DNA from 2 places in the Shimazuella sp. NTD250 genome. Region 1 is predicted to be linked to the other one. Evidence: riboswitches for the same ligand, from Rfam matches in the RefSeq annotation. Region 1 holds a riboswitch; the other holds the start of a gene.
What was found. A riboswitch is a leader RNA that binds a small molecule or an ion and turns the genes downstream of it on or off. The one in region 1 is predicted to bind S-adenosylmethionine.
Positions count from the first base shown of each region.

Region 2: another riboswitch for S-adenosylmethionine. It lies ahead of AC5WOF_RS07410 (aminotransferase class I/II-fold pyridoxal phosphate-dependent enzyme); the one in region 1 lies ahead of AC5WOF_RS08155 (2,3-diketo-5-methylthiopentyl-1-phosphate enolase).

Region 1 is NZ_JCAJZS010000003.1:15,890-25,565, forward strand. It holds gene AC5WOF_RS08105 (BglG family transcription antiterminator) at 1-1,333, shown strand, start outside; gene AC5WOF_RS08110 (PTS mannitol transporter subunit IIA) at 1,335-1,772, shown strand; gene AC5WOF_RS08115 (mannitol-1-phosphate 5-dehydrogenase) at 1,774-2,934, shown strand; gene AC5WOF_RS08120 (hypothetical protein) at 3,242-3,643, opposite strand; gene AC5WOF_RS08125 (GNAT family N-acetyltransferase) at 3,825-4,265, shown strand; gene AC5WOF_RS08130 (hypothetical protein) at 4,399-4,854, shown strand; gene AC5WOF_RS08135 (hypothetical protein) at 4,911-5,120, shown strand; gene AC5WOF_RS08140 (1,2-dihydroxy-3-keto-5-methylthiopentene dioxygenase) at 5,467-5,991, opposite strand; gene AC5WOF_RS08145 (methylthioribulose 1-phosphate dehydratase) at 6,004-6,636, opposite strand; gene AC5WOF_RS08150 (2-hydroxy-3-keto-5-methylthiopentenyl-1-phosphate phosphatase) at 6,633-7,292, opposite strand; gene AC5WOF_RS08155 (2,3-diketo-5-methylthiopentyl-1-phosphate enolase) at 7,289-8,488, opposite strand; SAM riboswitch class I at 8,563-8,672, opposite strand; gene AC5WOF_RS08160 (pyridoxal phosphate-dependent aminotransferase) at 8,730-9,676, opposite strand, start outside.
Region 2 is NZ_JCAJZS010000002.1:494,135-503,810, reverse strand. It holds gene AC5WOF_RS07420 (alkaline phosphatase family protein) at 1-965, opposite strand, end outside; gene AC5WOF_RS07415 (M24 family metallopeptidase) at 1,015-2,202, shown strand; SAM riboswitch class I at 2,391-2,494, shown strand; gene AC5WOF_RS07410 (aminotransferase class I/II-fold pyridoxal phosphate-dependent enzyme) at 2,576-3,730, shown strand; gene AC5WOF_RS07405 (excalibur calcium-binding domain-containing protein) at 3,843-4,109, shown strand; gene AC5WOF_RS07400 (helix-turn-helix domain-containing protein) at 4,274-4,474, shown strand; gene AC5WOF_RS07395 (hypothetical protein) at 4,573-4,758, opposite strand; gene AC5WOF_RS07390 (DUF2975 domain-containing protein) at 5,039-5,518, shown strand; gene AC5WOF_RS07385 (helix-turn-helix domain-containing protein) at 5,529-5,747, shown strand; gene AC5WOF_RS07380 (DUF421 domain-containing protein) at 5,957-6,646, opposite strand; gene AC5WOF_RS07375 (beta/gamma crystallin-related protein) at 6,906-7,256, opposite strand; gene AC5WOF_RS07370 (hypothetical protein) at 7,754-7,921, shown strand; gene AC5WOF_RS07365 (hypothetical protein) at 8,120-8,269, opposite strand; gene AC5WOF_RS07360 (YndJ family transporter) at 8,594-9,676, shown strand, end outside.

The DNA of each region.
Region 1 (9,676 bases):
ATATGCATTTGCGAAAAAAATAGGAGTTGAATTGGAACATTTTTTTCAAATGAACATACCAGAAGCAGAGATCGCTTACATTACGATGCATTTAAAGGGTGCAAAAGTAAGGCATGACCAGGAATATTTAATCGAGGATTCGAGCATGGAGGTTGCCATTAAAGCAAAGAATCTCATTGATTTTATTGGAAAACATACAAGAGTTGACTTATCAAAAAACCACTCTTTATTTGAAGGTTTGGTACTACATTTAAAACCGGCATTATTTCGGATGAAGCAAAAAATGAGAATTAGCAACCCTTTACTGGATAAAATCAAGCGAGATTATGTTGAACTCTTTTCTCTAGTGAAACAAGCAATGGGTACGGTATTTGATGATTTACTCGTTCCGGATGAGGAAATAGGCTATATTGTTATGCATTTTGGTGCTGCCATGATGGGAAATAAGTATGATGTGTATCTTAAGACACTAGTCATTTGTTCAAGTGGAATTGGGACTTCAAAACTATTAGCAACTAAATTACAAAAAGAGTTTCCTGAGTTGAAACAAATCGACAATATTTCTGCAATGGAATATAAGAAGATGAAAAAAGATCACGACTACCAGCTAGTCATTTCAACGATTCCGCTTCCAGATATTGATTTGGAACAAATCGTCGTTTCTCCTTTTTTAACAAATGAGGAGATTCATCGAATTCGTTCCTATATCAACCAATATAAAATGGTACATGGTTCAGAAAGGGCATTTTCTGTTTCTTTTCGTGGGGAATTACCTATTAAAAATAGATCCTCATTTATAAAGGAAATGAAAAATATGAAAGAATATGCAAATACAATCGCGATCATTCTGGAAGGTTTCGAATTAATTAATCTAAGTTCACACCAATCAATAGAAAAGATTTTATATCAAGCCTGTAAGAGACTTTTTGAACTGCGGAAAATCGAACATCCTGATAGGATCGTAAGAGAAATACTGGAAAGACAGAGAGCAGGAGCATTGGGTATTCCAGGGACAGCAATGGGTTTATTCCATACACGATCATCTCATGTTTTAGAACCTAATCTCTCGGTTTATAGGTTACATGAGCCAATTGAGGTGGAGGGGATGGATATGGATGTCGTGAAGATGGAATCACTTATCTTGCTTTTATCCCCCTTAGAATTGTCTGAACAAGGATTGGAAGTGTTGAGTCATATTAGCTCGATGTTAATTGAAAACGATGAAAACATCTCTATTTTTCAATCCAATGAAGCAAAAAAAGTGACCGATCTTCTGATCACAAGATTTGACCAATTTTTAGATGAAAAAAGAAAGCAACCTAGGAGTGAATAAGATGTCAAGATCGATTTTATCAACAGAAAACATTTTATTAAATCAACATGTTGAAACAAAGGAAGAAGCTATTCGATTAACAGGGAGTATCCTCGTGGAAAAACAATATGTGGATGCAGATTATATTGAGAAAATGTTGGAAAGAGAAAAATTGACCTCTACCTACATGGGGAATTTTGTGGCAATACCTCATGGTACAGAGGACTCGAAGCAATTTGTAAAAGAATCGGGAATATCTTTTGTTCAAGTTCCTCAGGGTGTAGATTTTGGTGCAGGAAACATGGTAAAACTGCTTATTGGTATTGCAGGGAAAAATGATGAACACATAGAGATCTTATCGCAAATTGCTATCGTTTGTTCCGAAGAAGAAAATATTGAGAAACTAGTTGCAGCAAAAACTCCAGAAGAGATAATGTCTATTTTTGAAGAGGTGAACTAACATGCTGGCAGTCCATTTTGGTGCAGGAAATATCGGTAGAGGATTTATTGGCAATTTATTATATCATTCTGGATACGAAACGTGTTTTATTGATGTGAATGAGGAAATGGTAAATACAATAAATAAGAAAAAACAATACCGTGTGGTGCTTGCAGAGCCCTCTCAAAAAGAAGTTATGATTAAAAAGGTTAGAGCGATCAATAGTGAACATAACCCAGAGAAAGTAATAGAAGCTATTGCCAAAGCAGATCTCGTAACAACTGCCATTGGCCCCACCATACTCCCTTTAATCGCCAATTTAATTGCGGATGGATTGTGCGAACGGATGGAACAATCAGAAAAGCCTCTCAATATTATCGCTTGTGAGAATATGATTGGTGGAACTTCTCTGTTAAAAGAAAAAGTTTATGAAATTATACCTGAAAAGGATAGAGAACAATTCAACCGGCAATTTGGTTTCCCAGATTCAGCAGTTGATCGGATTGTACCTAATCAAGTAAATGAAGACAAACTCATGGTTAAAGTAGAATCTTTCTATGAGTGGGTGGTAGATGAGACGAAAATAGTGGGTGAAAAACCACCGATTAATGGGATTACGTATGTGTCAGACCTTGTACCGTATATAGAAAGAAAACTATTTACAGTAAACACAGGACATGCATTGGCAGCGTACCTAGGTTATTTATTTGGAATGGAGACAATTAATCAGGCAATGGAAAATCCACAAGTTAGCAGACTGGTGGAGGGAGCTTTAGAAGAAAGCGGAGAGTTTCTCATTCAAAAATATGGATTCAACTCGAACGAACACACGAATTACATTCACAAAATCATTTCACGTTTTCAAAATCCTTTTATTGTCGATGAGGTAACACGGGTAGGGCGTTCTCCTATTCGAAAATTAGGTTCAAATGACCGTCTTGTCAGCCCAGCGAGGCAATATTTAGAAATTATGGGAAGAGAACCGGTGTTTTTATTAAAAGGAATTGCAGCTGCCTTTTTATATGATTTTTCAAATGATAGAGAGGCTGTTCAAGTTCAAAATACTATTATTGAATTAGGCATTGAAGAAGCGATTGAAAAATACACAGAGCTTTCTCCCGCCTCTTTATTGTTTAAAGGGATTATGGAACAATATGATCTATTAAAAATAAGAAAGAAATAATTTGAACAAAGCATTGGATATTGGCCGAGTTTTTTATATTGTAGAGGTTGTTGCATAAATAAGATTGAGCACAGGATAAAGTCGCTTGATGTGAGTGTTTCGCGTCTGTTGTTGAAAAAACACAAAGGACGCTCCACCCACCCAAAGCGAGACTAGGGGCACAGCGACGTAGCGAGACTTGTGCCCTTGTCTGAGGTGCACATCTGAATAATGCAACAGCTTTTGTAGTTAGACTGATGAGAATGAGACCTTCCAGGTGATCAATAATAATCGCCTGGAAGTTAATTTTCTACTCTACGTTTGATATTTAGGTTTCATCTAATAATATTTGATATAAGCAATCTTGGTTCATTTGGGTGGTCATCATTTTCTTAAGACTTATGTGCTCCGTATGGGTAATGGGGAGAGTTTCCGTTTCAATTTCACTTCGAAAAAAGTGAATATGAATAAATATATTTTTCGTGTATTTCGCTAATCTGTTAAAATAGTTCAGGACATCTGCCCGAAATCCGTACATTTGATTTTCTGTTTTTTCATAAAGTTCACAAGAACATACTTCTGTAGTCAGAAAGTATGTTTGAAAAGTATGGGGGACAAGTGCTCGGAAAGATTTATTTCTGTTTGGAAGAAGCTCTAAATTAGAAGATAGCATCATATACGCCTTATGATGGGTGTTGGATTTAACAGCGAAAGAGATATAATAACACATGTTTTATACTAGTCCTCCTTAGCAGATTGTATTATTATATACAAAAAAAGAATAATAAAACGGAAAAGTCACGAAAATGAAAAGAGATTTTCATTTCCTAATAGTAATATTTATTAATAGTTGTTATGCGATTGGAACAGTGAGTTATAATACTATAAAATCTATGGATTAGGAGCCGAGCATGCTAACTATTAGGCGCATTAAACCGAGTGATACATACCATTTGCGACACACAATTTTACGACCTAACCAATCGATAGAAGATTGCATGTATAAAGGCGACGAAGACAACTCTACTATTCATCTAGGTGTATTTTGGGAAGGAAAATTAATTAGCATAGGTACTTTTCTGCAAGCTTCTTATCCGGGGCTAGGTGGAGATCTTCCTTATCAACTGCGTGGAATGGCCACCGATCCAAATTATCGCCGGCAAAAAGCAGGGAGTATGTTAATGGCTCATGCGGAATTACTATTAAAAGAAAAAAACTGCGATTTACTTTGGTGTAATGCACGTTATAACGTAAAGGATTATTATGCACATATGGGTTTCCAGGAGCATGGGGAAGTATTTGAAATCGACCCCATTGGACTGCATGTAGTCATGTTTAAAAATCTAGTCTAAAAAGAGAGGAGAGTCCCTTCACTAAAAATAAGTCGAATTATTCCAATTAATGGTAAAATAAAAGCGTCATTTTTGTATGCTAATATTTGGGAACATACAAGAAGTAGAAGCAAAATTATAAGAAGGGGAAATTATGGGGAAACACATTTGGTATACTTTCATTCGTAAACTCATTGTATTTGGTTTGATAACGATTATAGGATTGCTAAGTGGTTTTGGAGCAAGTCTCATCTTTGGAGGCCCTGCTGTATGGATTGGGATCAGCGCTACTGTGATGATCGTTATCTCCATCACGCTGCTCATGACTGTGGTAAGTTTGATTGTTGATGGAGTTTTGATCAGGGCTGGTGAATGGAAGCGGTGGGTTCATCTACTGCTTATTATTGTCTCTACCTTCCTATTGGTATATTATTACTTTTTGGATAAAGGTATCTTTTTGGACTTGCCAGAGTTTAAAATACTCAGTCAAATTGTATTATATGGTTCGATTGTGTTGTCCTTTTTCTATTGGGGAGTAGATGAGTGGACTGCGAAGTTTATGAAAAATCGTTTCAATAGAATAAGAGAAGAGAAACAGACCAAAATCTGAGCTTTCCGGCTCAGGTTTTTTATATAATATTAGCAAAGTGGAGCAGGAGTGATTTTTTGAACACCATACTCATTGTAGAAGATGATAAGGAAATTAGTAGTCGTTTGCAGTCGATGTTAACCAAAAATGGATATGAGGCTTATTGTGTGGATGATTTTGAAAATATCAATATCATTGCGAGCGAGAAAATCCATGGTTTAACTCGTGAGATGAAAGTGATCGTTGGACGAGGAGAAGGAGTTTTCCTTCACCAATCCAACCTTTGAAAAAATAACTTTACAAACAAATATTCGCATGGTAATATATGTCTAGTCGCTTCAGACGAAAACCAAGTTGTCGCGGCAAAGAGGAAATCAACATACATAAACCGTGGGACACACGGGGTTAGCTTGGTAATGAAATAGTCAAGAGTCTATCGTCCCAAGAATCCTACGGCTATAGCCGTATGGAGTGTCAAGATGGATATTATTGGTGTAGATAAAATTGTTTGTAGTCGAATTGTTCTATTTAAGGTAGTACCAGTGAACGTGTCGTTATCTCTATTTGCAAGATTCTCTTATCTAGTAGTACCAAAAAGAGATGTATTATGAAAAACAGAACTGAGTGAAATACTCAGTTCTGTTTTTCATAAATGGGAACCCAGCCTTCTTTTCCTTTAAAAATCCGAACAGCTACTACTTGTTTGTCCTCCATTAAAGTAAAGTAATGGCGGTAGTTTTCCGGTACGGAAATGAGGTCTCCAGGTTCTAACTCTACATCGACGAATCGTCCGTTCGGTCCTTCGATTGCAAAAATACCATGACCACTCACAATAAAACGAACTTCATCATCAGTATGATGGTGTTCTTTAAGGAAGTTGTTCAGCAACTCATCTAGATTTGGAGTATTTGGAGATAAAGAGATAACATCTTCTGTCGCATAACCACGACGTGCAGATAAATCATCGATTTCTACTCGAAAAGTTTGGATAATCTCTGCTTTTTCGCTGTCTGATAGATCATATTTTTCTTGAAGGTGGTTAGGAAGCTTTGTAATGTTCCAATGTTCATAGATGACGCCTTGGCTTTCCAAATACTTACTCACTGCTTGTTGATTGGAAACACGTTCTTCGTTGTCATGAAAACATAACTGTGCCATGTTAACACACTCCTAAATGTATTGGATTTTAGATGAAACTATCATTTGTAATTTTACTTGATAGGAGAAGAGGAACTCGAAGGCCTCTAAATGCTTTTTTGCTTCAAATCCATTTTTGCCCCAAGCCGTAATACCATGATTTCGAATCAGTACGCCGGGAACTGGAGGTCGGATAGCATTGCCAAACAAAGCAGCTAGTGCTTTAAGATCAGCAAGGTTTTCGATAATGGGTACTACAATTTGGGCATCTTGTTCCCAAATACCAAATGCTTTAATCAGCTCTTGATTGCGGATCACAACTTGTCCTTGGTCACCGTAGATTTCAGAGATAATATTATTGTCGACAGTATGGACATGTAAGCAACATCCAGCACTCGTGCGTTTATATACCTCTACATGTAATGCTGTTTCAGCAGAGACTTTTGTATTCGTTTCTTCTACTGGATTTCCTTGTTCATCGACCAATATAAAATCATCAGGTGTACGCTTTGTTTTATCTTTACCGCTTGCAGTGACCAAAAAGGTAGTAGGGTTAGTAGTTACCTTAATCGATAGGTTGCCACTGGTGCCGGGAAACCAGTTTCTTTCAGCCAATTCTTGCTTGATCGATGAGATTTCTTCAAGGCGTGTTAGTAAGAGACTCATACTGACTTAACCCCTTTTAAATCTTGGATAATTTCTGTGAATTGCTCAAATGGAGTATAAGGTATTTGTAATTCTTCACATTTTTTGCTTAAGAAATCTCTTGCATAGACACGATCAGCAAGTTTGGCAGCTTGTAAGTCTGTGATTGAATCCCCGATGACGATTTTCTCGTATTTCGTGCCGTCAAATTGGCGTAGAATGGAAGGTTTGCAACATCCACAATCATTGGAACAATGGGTATCACAGACATGTGGCCAAATAATTTCAATTGTTTCCTTCGAAAAATCACTTGCATTACAGTAAATGAGATCTCGATCTATATAGCGATCTAAGATCGGATATACAAAAAAATCAATGCCGCCAGAAACGATATAAAGAGGGATATTCTGTTTTTTTGTGAAGGCAACAAATTCAGCAAATCCAGCTCGAATAATACCAATTTCTTTTACATACTGGATGATTTCTTCTTTGAGCGTACTTGGTAACAAGGAAAACATTTTGCCTACACCTTCTTTGACAGATAGGCTTTGGCTTAACACTTTGTCTTTGAGTGTTTCCCATTGTGGAGGGGCAAAGTGTTTCATAATGGATACGATGTTATCAGATTGAGTGATTGTTCCATCAAAATCACAAAAGATAATCGGTTGTTTGCTCATTTTCCTGTATCACCCCATAGTTGAAGTGCTGCTGCAAGTTCATGGTGTGTTTGGGCTGCTTCTTTTAGCGGAATGCCTTTTTGAACAGCTTGGATAGCTTGCCGAAATGCTTTTCCACCAGCAGATGCACCGTCTGGATGTCCATGTACGCCGCCGCCGGCATTGATCACAGTATTCACCCCAAAATCCTCGATCAGCTTTGGAACAAGCGCTGGATGGATTCCAGCAGATGGTACAGGCAGTGCTCTTTTCCATGTTTCATGTGGGGAAGTCAGTTCTCGTGCTATCCCTAAAGCTGCGTCTTTTTCGAGTGCTACACTTCCATAAGGTGACGGAAATAGGACCAAATCAGCGCCTGCTGCGCGCAATAATTTCCCATACCACAATGGTGCGCTTACTCCATAGTGAGCAGATGCAGTCACTGCACCACCAAACGCGGGATGTGCCAAAATAGGGATACAGATATCTTTGTCTTCTGCTAACGCTTGCAACGTGTCCAAGCCATATGTAAACACATTGAACAACAATGCGGTGGCTCCTAGCTGGACTGCTCTTTTTGCTTTTTCCAATAGTTCAGTAGAACGACCAGTAAGATTTACAGCATATAATGTCGTTTCTCCTGTTTCGTGTTCGGTTTCTTGAAGTATTTTTTTGGCAGCATCGATTCGTTGCTCAAAAGGTGTAGCTGGGTTGTCGAATAAGATCTCATCGTCTTTTACGATATCAACACCGCCAAGTGCCTGTGCTCGTAGTTGCTGTTTGAAGAAAGTTAGGTCTCTGCCGAGAATGCCTTTAAAAATACTCATCAACAATGGTCGATCCGAAACTTCTAGTAGATTGCGAACACCTAGGTTTCCAAAGGTAGGTCCAGGAAAACGCCCTTCTAATTCTGGTGTGAAATCGAGATCTACTAGCTTTACTTTTCCATCAAGGGATAATTTCCCAAATACAGTTGTGAGGATGGCAGGAATATCAGCGGAAAAGTTGACCGCTGGATAAGAAATAGTGATCAGACTTTGATCGTCAGAGATTTCATTTACAGAAATGACTTCTCCTTTGTGTTTCGCCAGTTGTGTTTGATCTACCTCAGGTAAGTTTGTCCATGAACCGACAGTTAGTCCAAGGGCGATTTGTTCTGCTTTTTCTAGTATATTTCCCTTGTTTGGTACTAAATAAGTTGCAGTTGCCGCACCCATACCTTATCCCTCCTTTATCAAAAAAAGTGAAAAACCCTCTTCCAAGAGGAAGGGGGAATAGTTTACGCCACTTCCTCTTATCTTTCAGTTTGAAAACTGTAAGAATTAGCACCGTTTCTACCTATTGGGTAAATCGGTTGCCGGGCTTCATAGGGCTTGTCCCTCCGCCTGCTCTTGATAAGAGAATGTTTCATTTTATATGCAACAGTTAGTACGATTATGAATGAATATGATTTTTTTGTCAATGAAATAATGCCAACTGATCCAATCGGTAAACTGCTTCTTCCAATCGTTTTTCATCTGTGAGCAAACCTACTCGAACATAGCCTTCTCCCGCTTTTCCAAACCCTATGCCTGGGGCGACGGCAATATGTGCCTGATCTAAAAGTTTTGCCGCAAAAGTAGTGGATGTATACCCAGAAGGTACTGGAAGCCAGCAAAAGAAAGAACCTTTTGGCTGAGGGACATTCCATCCTATTTGTGTTAGACCGGAAATAAAGGTATTTCTGCGATTTTCATACGTTTGAACCAATTCTTTCACACAGTCTTGGGATTCTAAAAGAGCAGTAACTGCTGACTGCTGAATAGCCCCAAACAAACTGACATAAAAATGATCTTGCAGCAGTTCAATCGCTTGAATGACAGATCTATTTCCAAGTGCGAATCCAACCCGCCAACCTGCCATATTATAGGTCTTACTCAACGTATAGATCTCAATTCCAATTTCTTTTGCACCTGGAGTTTGTAAGAAACTTAGTGGTTTTTGTCCATCAAAACCAATTGCTCCATATGCAAAATCGTGAACCACACAAATACTGTTTTGCGTTGCAAGTTTTACGGTTTCGACAAAAAACTCTGGTGTTGCAATTGCAGCAGTTGGATTGTTAGGATAATTTAAAAACATTAGTCTTGCTTGTTCTAAAATATCTTGAGATATTTGATGAAAGTCAGGGAGAAATTGATTATCTGCTAAAAGTGGCATCATTTCCATATGGGCTCCTGACATGGCAATTCCTGACCAATAATCAGGATACCCGGGATCAGGTACCAATGCGACATCTCCTGGATTTAAAAAACATTGTGCGATTTCTACTAATCCTACTTTTCCGCCAAAAAGAATGGCTACTTCTGTTTCTGGATCGAGTGATACATGATATTCTCGTTGATAGTAGGCAGTAATTGCTTCTT
Region 2 (9,676 bases), on a different contig from region 1:
CGCTCATTTACACAAGTGATGAGTTGGTCTTGCGGTTTTGGTGTATCTCTTGAAAGTGGCATAATCGAATAAGGTTGTAGTGTTTTTCGTAGGTCTACATAAGTATCTTTTTTCATCATGTTGGTCTGACCACTATCCCCTAGAACGATGAAATTACATTTTTGAATAGCTTCTTCCCATGAACCAAAGGCATTTAAAATGGGACTGATCTCTTCATCGACTTTTTTTATCCCTTTTCCTTCAGATGTTCCTTTTTTATGTACAATCGTGTCATTTCCTGGGAAATAAACGAGAGAAAGGGGTGGTAATTTGTCTTCTTCGATTAGGGAGATAATTTCTATCGATGAAAAATGATCATTCATACCAAATTTAGACAATGGGGTTTTTGGAAGCGGCTTTTTTGTTATGTTGAAAAGAGAGCCGAATGAGAAATATGATGGTACAGATGCTTCCACATTTCTAGGTAGCAAACCAAACAGCCATGCTAACCAAGGCGTTTTTAGTGTTGCGGGTTGGTTGCCGCGGTAAATCATTGAATTAATAGAAGCAGTAGGCTTTTCTGTTGCTTCGTGAATAGTTTCCACATCTCTGCTTATTAATTTTTGATTTAATTGCATGATTGCAGCATGGAGCACACGTTTCAGTCCGAAAAATAAAATTTCTTTTGGGCCAGTACCAAAGTTGAACACTTTTTTTTGCTGGGAATGATAATAGGTAAGACCATAAATTCCATGTTTGTTGGGAGGTTCACCTGTTAACATGGTAGTATCAATAGACACAGACATTGTAGGAAATGTACTGACTACTCTAGGAAAATAAGTTCCATTATCACGTAGAAACTGTAGAGTGGGAGCCCGACCCGCTTGGATTTCTTCTTGTAACGGGGTGTCCATTAAGGTGTCGATTAACAAGCATATAATTGGTTTATGTATAATGAAAGTTCCCTCCTTCATCTGTTCAACCATATAATTATCTTTCCACCAAAAAATTCCTTCTATGTAAAGGGTGATTGTAATGGATTTTCTTACAAAAATTTCTAAAAAAGAAATAACTACTCGAATCGAGTGTTTACAATCGGGACTACGCAAGCATGAAATTCCGGCAGCTCTTATTACACAAAATGTAGACCTTTTCTACTACACAGGATCTATGCAAAACGGTTTACTCTATGTTCCTGATTCAGAAGATCCTGTGTTTTATGTGAAAAAAAGCGTTGTTCGTGCAACAGAGGAAAGTTCTATTGAAGTGGAGCCATTAGGGAGAATGAGAACATTAGGAGAGCGTATACAGGCTCGTTTTGGTAAACCTAATACATTAGGATTGGAACTTGATGTGTTACCTTATCAGTTAGGTGTTCGTTATCAGCAGATGCTAGATACAGAAATCAAAGACATCTCTCCTATTATTCGCTTGCAGCGTGCAGTAAAATCAAACTACGAGCTAGCGCAGATTCAGCAGGCTGCTATATTAGTAGATGAAGTTATTCAACAATTGCCTGCTTGGATATCAATAGGTATGACAGAAGTACAATTAGCAGCGAAAATGGAGCAATATTTACGAGTACGTGGAAATATAAATCTCAATCGAATGCGAGGTTACAACCAAGAGTTGTCACTGGGGATGGTAGCTTCTGGTGCGGCAGCAGCAACCCCGACTTATTTTGATGGTCCTGCTGGCGGCTTAGGATTGACAGTTGCTAGTCCACAAGGTGCAAGTTTCAAAAAATTAGCTCAAAACGAACCAATTTTACTCGACTTTAGCACAGTAGTAGAAGGCTATATGATTGATCAAACTCGAATAGCTGTCATTGGTACACTTGAAGACGATCTGGTACAAGCATATGAAGTAAGTCGAAACCTTTTGCGTGCTGTAGAACAGTTAGGAAAACCAGGAGTTACATGGGAGAGTTTATATCAGCATGCTTTAAAAATAGTGGAAGATGCTGGTTTACAAGCTCATTTTATGGGATTTGGGGAAGATCAAGCGAAATTTTTGGGACATGGAGTAGGTTTGGAAATTGACGAGTTCCCCATTTTGGCAAAAGGATTTCAACAACCCTTACAAGAGAATATGGTCATTGCAATCGAGCCTAAATTCACGTTTCCTGGCAGGGGTGTTGTCGGAATAGAAAATACATATGTCGTCAAAAGTAATGGATTAGTATCTCTATCCATTTCTAGCGAAGATGTCATCACTATTTAAAAAGGCTTTGACTGCAAGGAAATAGTATTTTTAACCCAATAACTAGACATCCAATCATGGATAGGGTTGTAGCTGCCTATCCATGATTTCTATAGATAGATGATTATTTCACCAACATTGATAGAAAAGTAATATATATGATAAAATTAGTTTGATAAAAATAAATAAATATTATATTTAAAGATTTTCTCTTATCAAGAGTGGCGGAGGGACTGGCCCGATGAAGCCCGGCAACCAATTGATCTTGATCAATAAGGTGCCAAATCCTGCAGGAATTCCTGGAAGATAAGAGAAGAAGCGGTGTCGAAAACCAGCCTCTTCTCTTAGGAGAAGAGGTTTTTTATGTGAGGAAATGGGTCAGGAGGATGAACAAATGAAAAAAATGGAGACGGAATTAGCGCAGATAGGCTGTAGAAAGGAACCGAAGACAGGAGCTATTAATTTTCCAGTTTATTTTGCAACTGCTTATGAACACGTTGGTGGGGTAAGTACAGGTTATGACTATACGCGGACAGCTAATCCGACCCGAGATGTGCTGCAAGAAAGCATTGCAAGATTAGAACAAGGAGATGAAGGTTTTGCTTGTAGTTCAGGAATGGCAGCCATTCAAACGGTAATGGGATTGTTTTCACAAGGAGATCATTTGATCGTCTCTCTTGATCTTTATGGAGGAACTTATCGATTGTTTGAAGAAAACCTTCGACGCTTCGGTTTGGACTTCACTTATGTAGATTTGCGTAATCTTGAGGATGTAGAAAGTTCCATCCAGGCCAACACACGAGCTATTTTTATCGAAACACCTACCAACCCATTGATGCAGGTCGCTGATATACAAGCGCTTTGCAGCCTAGCTCGCAGACATCAGATCATAACTATTGTGGATAACACTTTTTTGACCCCATACTACCAACGTCCGATTGAATTAGGTGCTGATATCGTCATTCATAGTGCAACGAAGTATTTAGGTGGTCATAATGATGTACTCGCTGGTCTGATCGTGACAAAAGGATCTGAATTATCAGAGCGTGTAAGATACTTGCATAACGCCATAGGGGCAAGTTTAGGACCTCATGACTGCTACTTGTTGATGAGGGGGATGAAAACACTCGCTTTACGGATGGATCGTCATGAAGAAAATGCTCTACAGTTAGCACATTTTCTTCGTGAGCATCCGTTGATCAAGGGAGAAGTATATTATCCAGCTCTCGATGAAAAGGGAAAAGATACACACCTAAAACAAGCTAGTGGATTTGGAGGTATGCTGTCCTTTCGACTAGCTGATGCTAATCTTATCCGACCGTTTTTGCATCACTTGAAATTGATTACTTTTGCAGAAAGCTTAGGTGGGGTAGAGAGCCTAATTACTTATCCAGCGACACAAACACATGCAGATATACCAGAGGAAATTCGGCTAAAAGTAGGAGTTTGTGATCGATTACTTCGTTTATCAGTAGGAATAGAGCATATAGATGATTTGCGTGCAGATTTGGAACAAGCCTTATCGCATGCTAATGAATATCATTCTTGAACAATGACATAATATACTCTATTAGACGTATAATAGACACAAAAAAATGATAAATTTCATATTAATCTGAATTATGATAAAAGAGACACCAGATGAGAGGAATACAACCTACATGAAAAAATTATTAACATATGGTTTGGCTTTAGGGCTTATCATTGCTTTCTCTGCTTCTACTACATTAGTTGATGCAAAAACAACTGTTAAAGTATATAAAAACTGTACAGAGTTGAACAAAATATATAAAGGTGGAGTTGCACGCTATTCCACCACAAAAAATAAAGGCGGAAAAACGTATTATAAACCATATGTATCAAAAGTCATCTATGACGCAAACAAAAGATTAGATCGCGATAAAGATTTAATCGCATGTGAACGATAAACAAGTGCCACTCATCATGAGTGGCATTTTCGATGCTTAACACCCATTTTTGCTTAAAATCCCTTTTTTGCTCTCACCTATAGGTATATGGTCTCATAAGATAACTTGACTGTATCCCTGACCCTCATATCTAATTGCTCGAGCAAGGAAGGGTGGCATAGAAGTTGCACAATCAGAAGGGGAAAACCCTGCTTACCAATCGGGAGAGGGAAGTATTTGAGTTATTGGTTCAGGATAAGACCACCAAAGACATCGCCGGTCAATTGTTTATCAGTGAGAAAACCGTTCGCAACCACATCAGTAATGTCATATGTACCTTTTGCAAAATGATACAAACAATTTGGAGTTTGTGTTTATGGTTGTAGCTGATAAAAGGTAAAAGAGCCAAAAAATAGGCGACTGTTTCACCGTCTCAGTGGTGGATACCAAGAGATAGTGAATCCGTCTTGGGGATGAAGATTGGTCAATTTTGACTCTGGCCTCCCTTGTCATGTGCCTCTGCGAGAGTGATCCCCTTGTGTTCGTCGAGAACATTCATCGCTTTGGTGACAGCGGGATGGTTTTCGGAACCAGGAAAGTTGGAAACGATCCCAAGAAGCTCGCGTGTACCACTGGCATAGTCCTTAGCTTGGTCTTCACTCGATTTCATGTTCTGCTTTCCTGTCCTTGGGTATAAGGAAAAACCTTTAATAAATTATAGAAGAAAGATAGGGGATATAATTCTTGCGGGTTCTCTTTTGGGGTAAATCAATTTCACAATACATTTTTAACGTAAATTCACACAAGGATTCACGTTTTTTATTTTTGTCTAAATTATAAGTATATTTCAATAACAATAATAACATAATAAAAAGCGATATTAATTTATTGTAGAACGATAAATTACGTGCTAAAATCATGTTGTCATAAAAATAAGTGAGGTGTTTATTTTGAGAGAAGTCACTACATTGTTTTTAAAAATAGCTGTTTTTATTATAGGACTACTGGTTCTTACTTTATGTATATTTTTAGTGCCCAATATGGCGAATTTCGCAGCAAAATTGTATCCAAATATTGCCCCAATGAAATATCTCGTTTTCATCGTGATGTATGGAGCGGCTGTGCCTTTTTACTTTGCTCTCTATCAGGCTTTCAATCTTTTACGGTACATTGACGAGAACACGGCGTTCTCGGAATTATCTGTAAAGGCGTTGAAGAACATAAAGTGCTGTGCGATTACAATCAGTGGTTTTTACGTATTAGGCTTGCCGCTCTTTCATTATATAGCGAAGAAAGTTGACCCTCCTATTGGATTATTGGGATTCATCATCATTTTTGCTTCGTTGGTTGTCGCCGTTTTTGCTGCCATCCTTCAACGGCTTCTACAAGAAGCGATTAACATAAAATCAGAAAATGATTTGACGGTCTGAGGTGGAGGATATGACTATTATTATTAATATTGATGTGATGTTAGCAAAACGAAAAATGAGCGTAACGGAGCTTTCGGAGAGGGTTGGGATTACTATGGCGAATCTTTCTATTCTGAAAAATGGGAAAGCAAGAGCGGTTCGTTTTACAACATTAGGAGCGATATGTAAGACTCTGGATTGTAAGCCAGGTGATATTTTGGAGTACAAAAGCGACGAATACACTCATTAAAAACAGACAACAAATTTATTTATCGGGAGTCGATAGAAAATTAAGGGATAGCCATTAGGCTATCCCTTCTTTGGGTTTATTGATGTTATTTACTCAGAGAATTCCAAAGTAATGCTTCATGTTCTTTTGCGGGTTTATTATCTGCTTTGACTATTCTAATGTTATGAGCGGAATTTTCTCCATTATTCGCAACGTATATTTCATCCCAATTAATTCAAGTGATCTTGATATAGATCAATATACAGTTGATTATTTGTACCAAGTATCATGTAATTGACATCTTGGTGTACCAATTTTCGTTTAACCAACTCTTTTTCTAACCACTTCATTGTCAGATTTTTTCCTGTTAAATTTTCGAATATGACTTCTCCATCTACAATCAATTCTATTGGATAGGAAAGGTCAGATTTTTGCAATGCTAGATCTTTTCTAGTTACTGGAAGATACATGGATTTTTTTAAAACGGATAGTCCACCATCCATTTCCAGCACTGCGCATTCTACCTCATTCATATCAAAAATATCTTTTTTTCTTAGATTTTCAGTCAAAACTTCTAAGCTCATATTGATTTTAGATAGATTTTTTTCAAGAATTTTTCCTTTATCGATAAGGGTAATAGGTTTTCCAATAATCCATTTTTTTAAAGTACGACTCTTTAAGGAAAGATGAGACAACAGAACAGAAATGACTACAAAGATGACAAAAGAAACGGTTAGATTAAAAAAGTTGAGATTTGTTTCAAAAGCGAGGTTAGCTGCAATTGAACCTAAAGAGATACTAGTAATATAATGTAAATAGGTCATACGAGAAATGAGTTGTTTTCCAACTATATGAATGCTTATCATGAGTAAGAATACAGATAATATGGTTCTTATAGTAGTTTCTAATAGATCAGACATCATTCACCCCATATAAAAGGACGAGTATTTAACACTTCTTTATTTTCTCATATTCCCCAGTATCCTATACCAGATAATATCTAATCCAAAACGTTCTAATAACTCATCTAGGCTCCAATTCCGCTTCATCAGGTATTTCCCTTCGTCGTTTGGCTCCCTTACCTCACCTTTCACTTGATCAAAAATGGTGTTTTTGGGCATATTCTTAGTTATGGCTAAACAGGTATCATAAAATAACCATGGTTTGTTTTTATCACAGTTATTTAATGAAATAAAATGATGAGATTTTATCGTTCCATCCGAATTCTTTTAGATTAGGGGCTTTTGAGTTTCCAGAAGCTTTTTCTAAAATTATATAATCTCCTTTATAATTAGGGTATTGAAATAGCTTTATTCCTTTGTGTTTAGTAGTTTTAAGTGAAGAAGTTATGTTATCAAAATTATATGTTCTTAAATCTTTCACGTTATTGCAAAATGTTTTTGACTTTCCTTTAAAGTTGATATGTTGATACAGAGTGATACAAGATTTTGACGCAGCAAAGGATGGAAAGGGAAATAGAATACTACCTAGTAATACTAGTGAAAAAACTGACATCATAAATTTTTTCATTACAATAACCTCTCTTATTATTATTTATTCCATTTTCAATATCATAATATAAAACGAATAATGTGTAAATTCGATAAAATCAATTTCATAAAGGATATCCTGTTGTTTTTTGTCAGGAATATTGTGATAAAGTACAATAAATTTCTTTTGGAGTAGTAAAAAACCAATGTTGAGGATAAACAACCTTTGCATTGGTTTAAAATCGTTTTATTTACTTTTTTTATGGGATATCCAGAGATACAGATATCTTTTCCGAACTTTTCTATTGAGATATTTTCCAGCTGAACTGCTTTCACCCCGTGTTCAATTAAGCTGTCTTTCTTTTTCCTATCTGCGATGATCTTTGTTGGATTTTTGCTAAACCTAAATCATTTTGTAGGAAAAGCCAGTTATTAAAAGTCTGAATATTCTTTCTGTTATATTCGATGCAAATTTTAAATAAGACATGCTTTTATGCATTGAATGTCTGCATACATTGAATGGAAGGGGTGATTAGTTTGAAGAAGTCCAAACTAAGCGTAGGCAAGGAAATATACGGAACAAAAGATATCAAACAAGCTTTCTATGAAGCATTTGCTCCTTATTTCGAACAAAACAATATGCACCCTGCAAGGTTTGTAAGTTGGATTACACAAGAGCCCAAAAAACGTGTGGGGAGTGGTTAGCCCCTTTTTTGTTAGAGATTTGGACAAGCAGAGGAAGGATAATGTATGAAATGGCATGATCCAGAAATAGTAAGCCAAGAATTTTCTAAATGATTTATTGGCGGATTGATCCTCTAGGAAGATTTGGCGGGACACGGAATTCATAAAATTCCATTACCACTAATATTCTTCGAAAACATTCGGCAAGATCAAGTAGTTCTACAAGTCTAAGTAATCAAATATAGATTGGTTCTCAGTTGGATCATCTTTAGATTCTGAAGCAGTTCGATTGATATCTTCTTTATCTAAAGTTTCGGGAAGATCAAGCAATTGTTGTAGTCTGGTTTTATTTTGTTTTAAGTTATCCAATTGTTTCACCTCATAGAATGCAAATTACAAAAATTGAAAATTATTCCTATTTTAGCAAAGGTAATGGGTATAATCAAGGAGGAAACATCATGACAAAGCTGTTTGAATCGATAGGAAGGCTTTCAATTCAAACAACTGAAATAAAATAGACAAGTAGAAATGCACCTTGATTTATTAATTATGTATCAACTTCTTGTTAATTATGGTAAACTATTCGGAAAAAAGATAAGGAATCTGTATAAAATGAAAAATTATTTATTTAGAAATTTACTGATTTCTACCCTTTTCTGGTTAATAAGCATTACAATGGTGTCAAGCTTGGAAATGATCCTGTTATTTTACATTTTTCTTTTGGTACCCACTTCGATTTCACTTGTCCCCACTGTTAAAAGAAATGGAAATAGCTCACGTTATCATACTTTACTGTTGAAAAGTTATCCGTATTTTGCAATAACCATTGGAATTGCATTGTTATTTCCTGCTGGAAGCGTTTACTCTGAAATATTTTCATTAATTTGGACAATCTATACATTTGTTTTATTTGGTTATGGAGTTAGACGTTTTATGGAACGTGGCTGGTATCAGCTTGAAGAGAATGCTGTTGATGCAAGTTTTCTATATGCTTTCATTGGTGGAATTACACTCAGCATCTATTGCTTTTCTACCAATCCTATCATCTCATATCATTATTTAAACACCACTGTCCATCTTTATTTTACTGCTATCTTTTCTACACTCTTCGTAGGATTGACAGGAAGGGTACTTTCCATTGATCTAAAACTTGGAAATGCTTTCCGCTGGGCTGTTAATGGTACAATTATAAGCCCTCTCATTATTGGAATCGGTATCATAAACAATCCCTGGGTCCAAAACGCAGGATTATGGATTTATACTTTATGCATCATTGCTTATAGTTTTTTTGTTTTCTGTATGGAAAAAAAGAATTCGATTACCAGTCTTTGTATTCAATTATCTGCAATTATATTAGTAGCAACCTCTATTTTTTCTATTATAGAAGGTATATTCCAATTACAAGGACATACATGGATACATACAGGACAGTGGCTATGGTATCATGACATTCCAATTGCTTTTGCATTTGCATTGGGAACATTTGGGTGGTATTACCAAAAACCGATAGAGCAAATCAACTTATATCAGCTTCCTCAAACGAATATAAATGGAGGATCATTTATTGGTTCCGATTTCTTAGAACGAAATGGATACCAAGATAGTATCGCTTCTCATGCTGGTATTGTAACTAAGCTAGAAAAGTTCAAAAGAAATGATTTTATTATAGATCTACTGCATCCAAAAGTAATATCTTTTGCTGAAAATACATCATTATATGATGTTACCATTCAAGCCAACTGGTCCAAAAGTTCTTGGCTGTTGGAAAAATGTCTT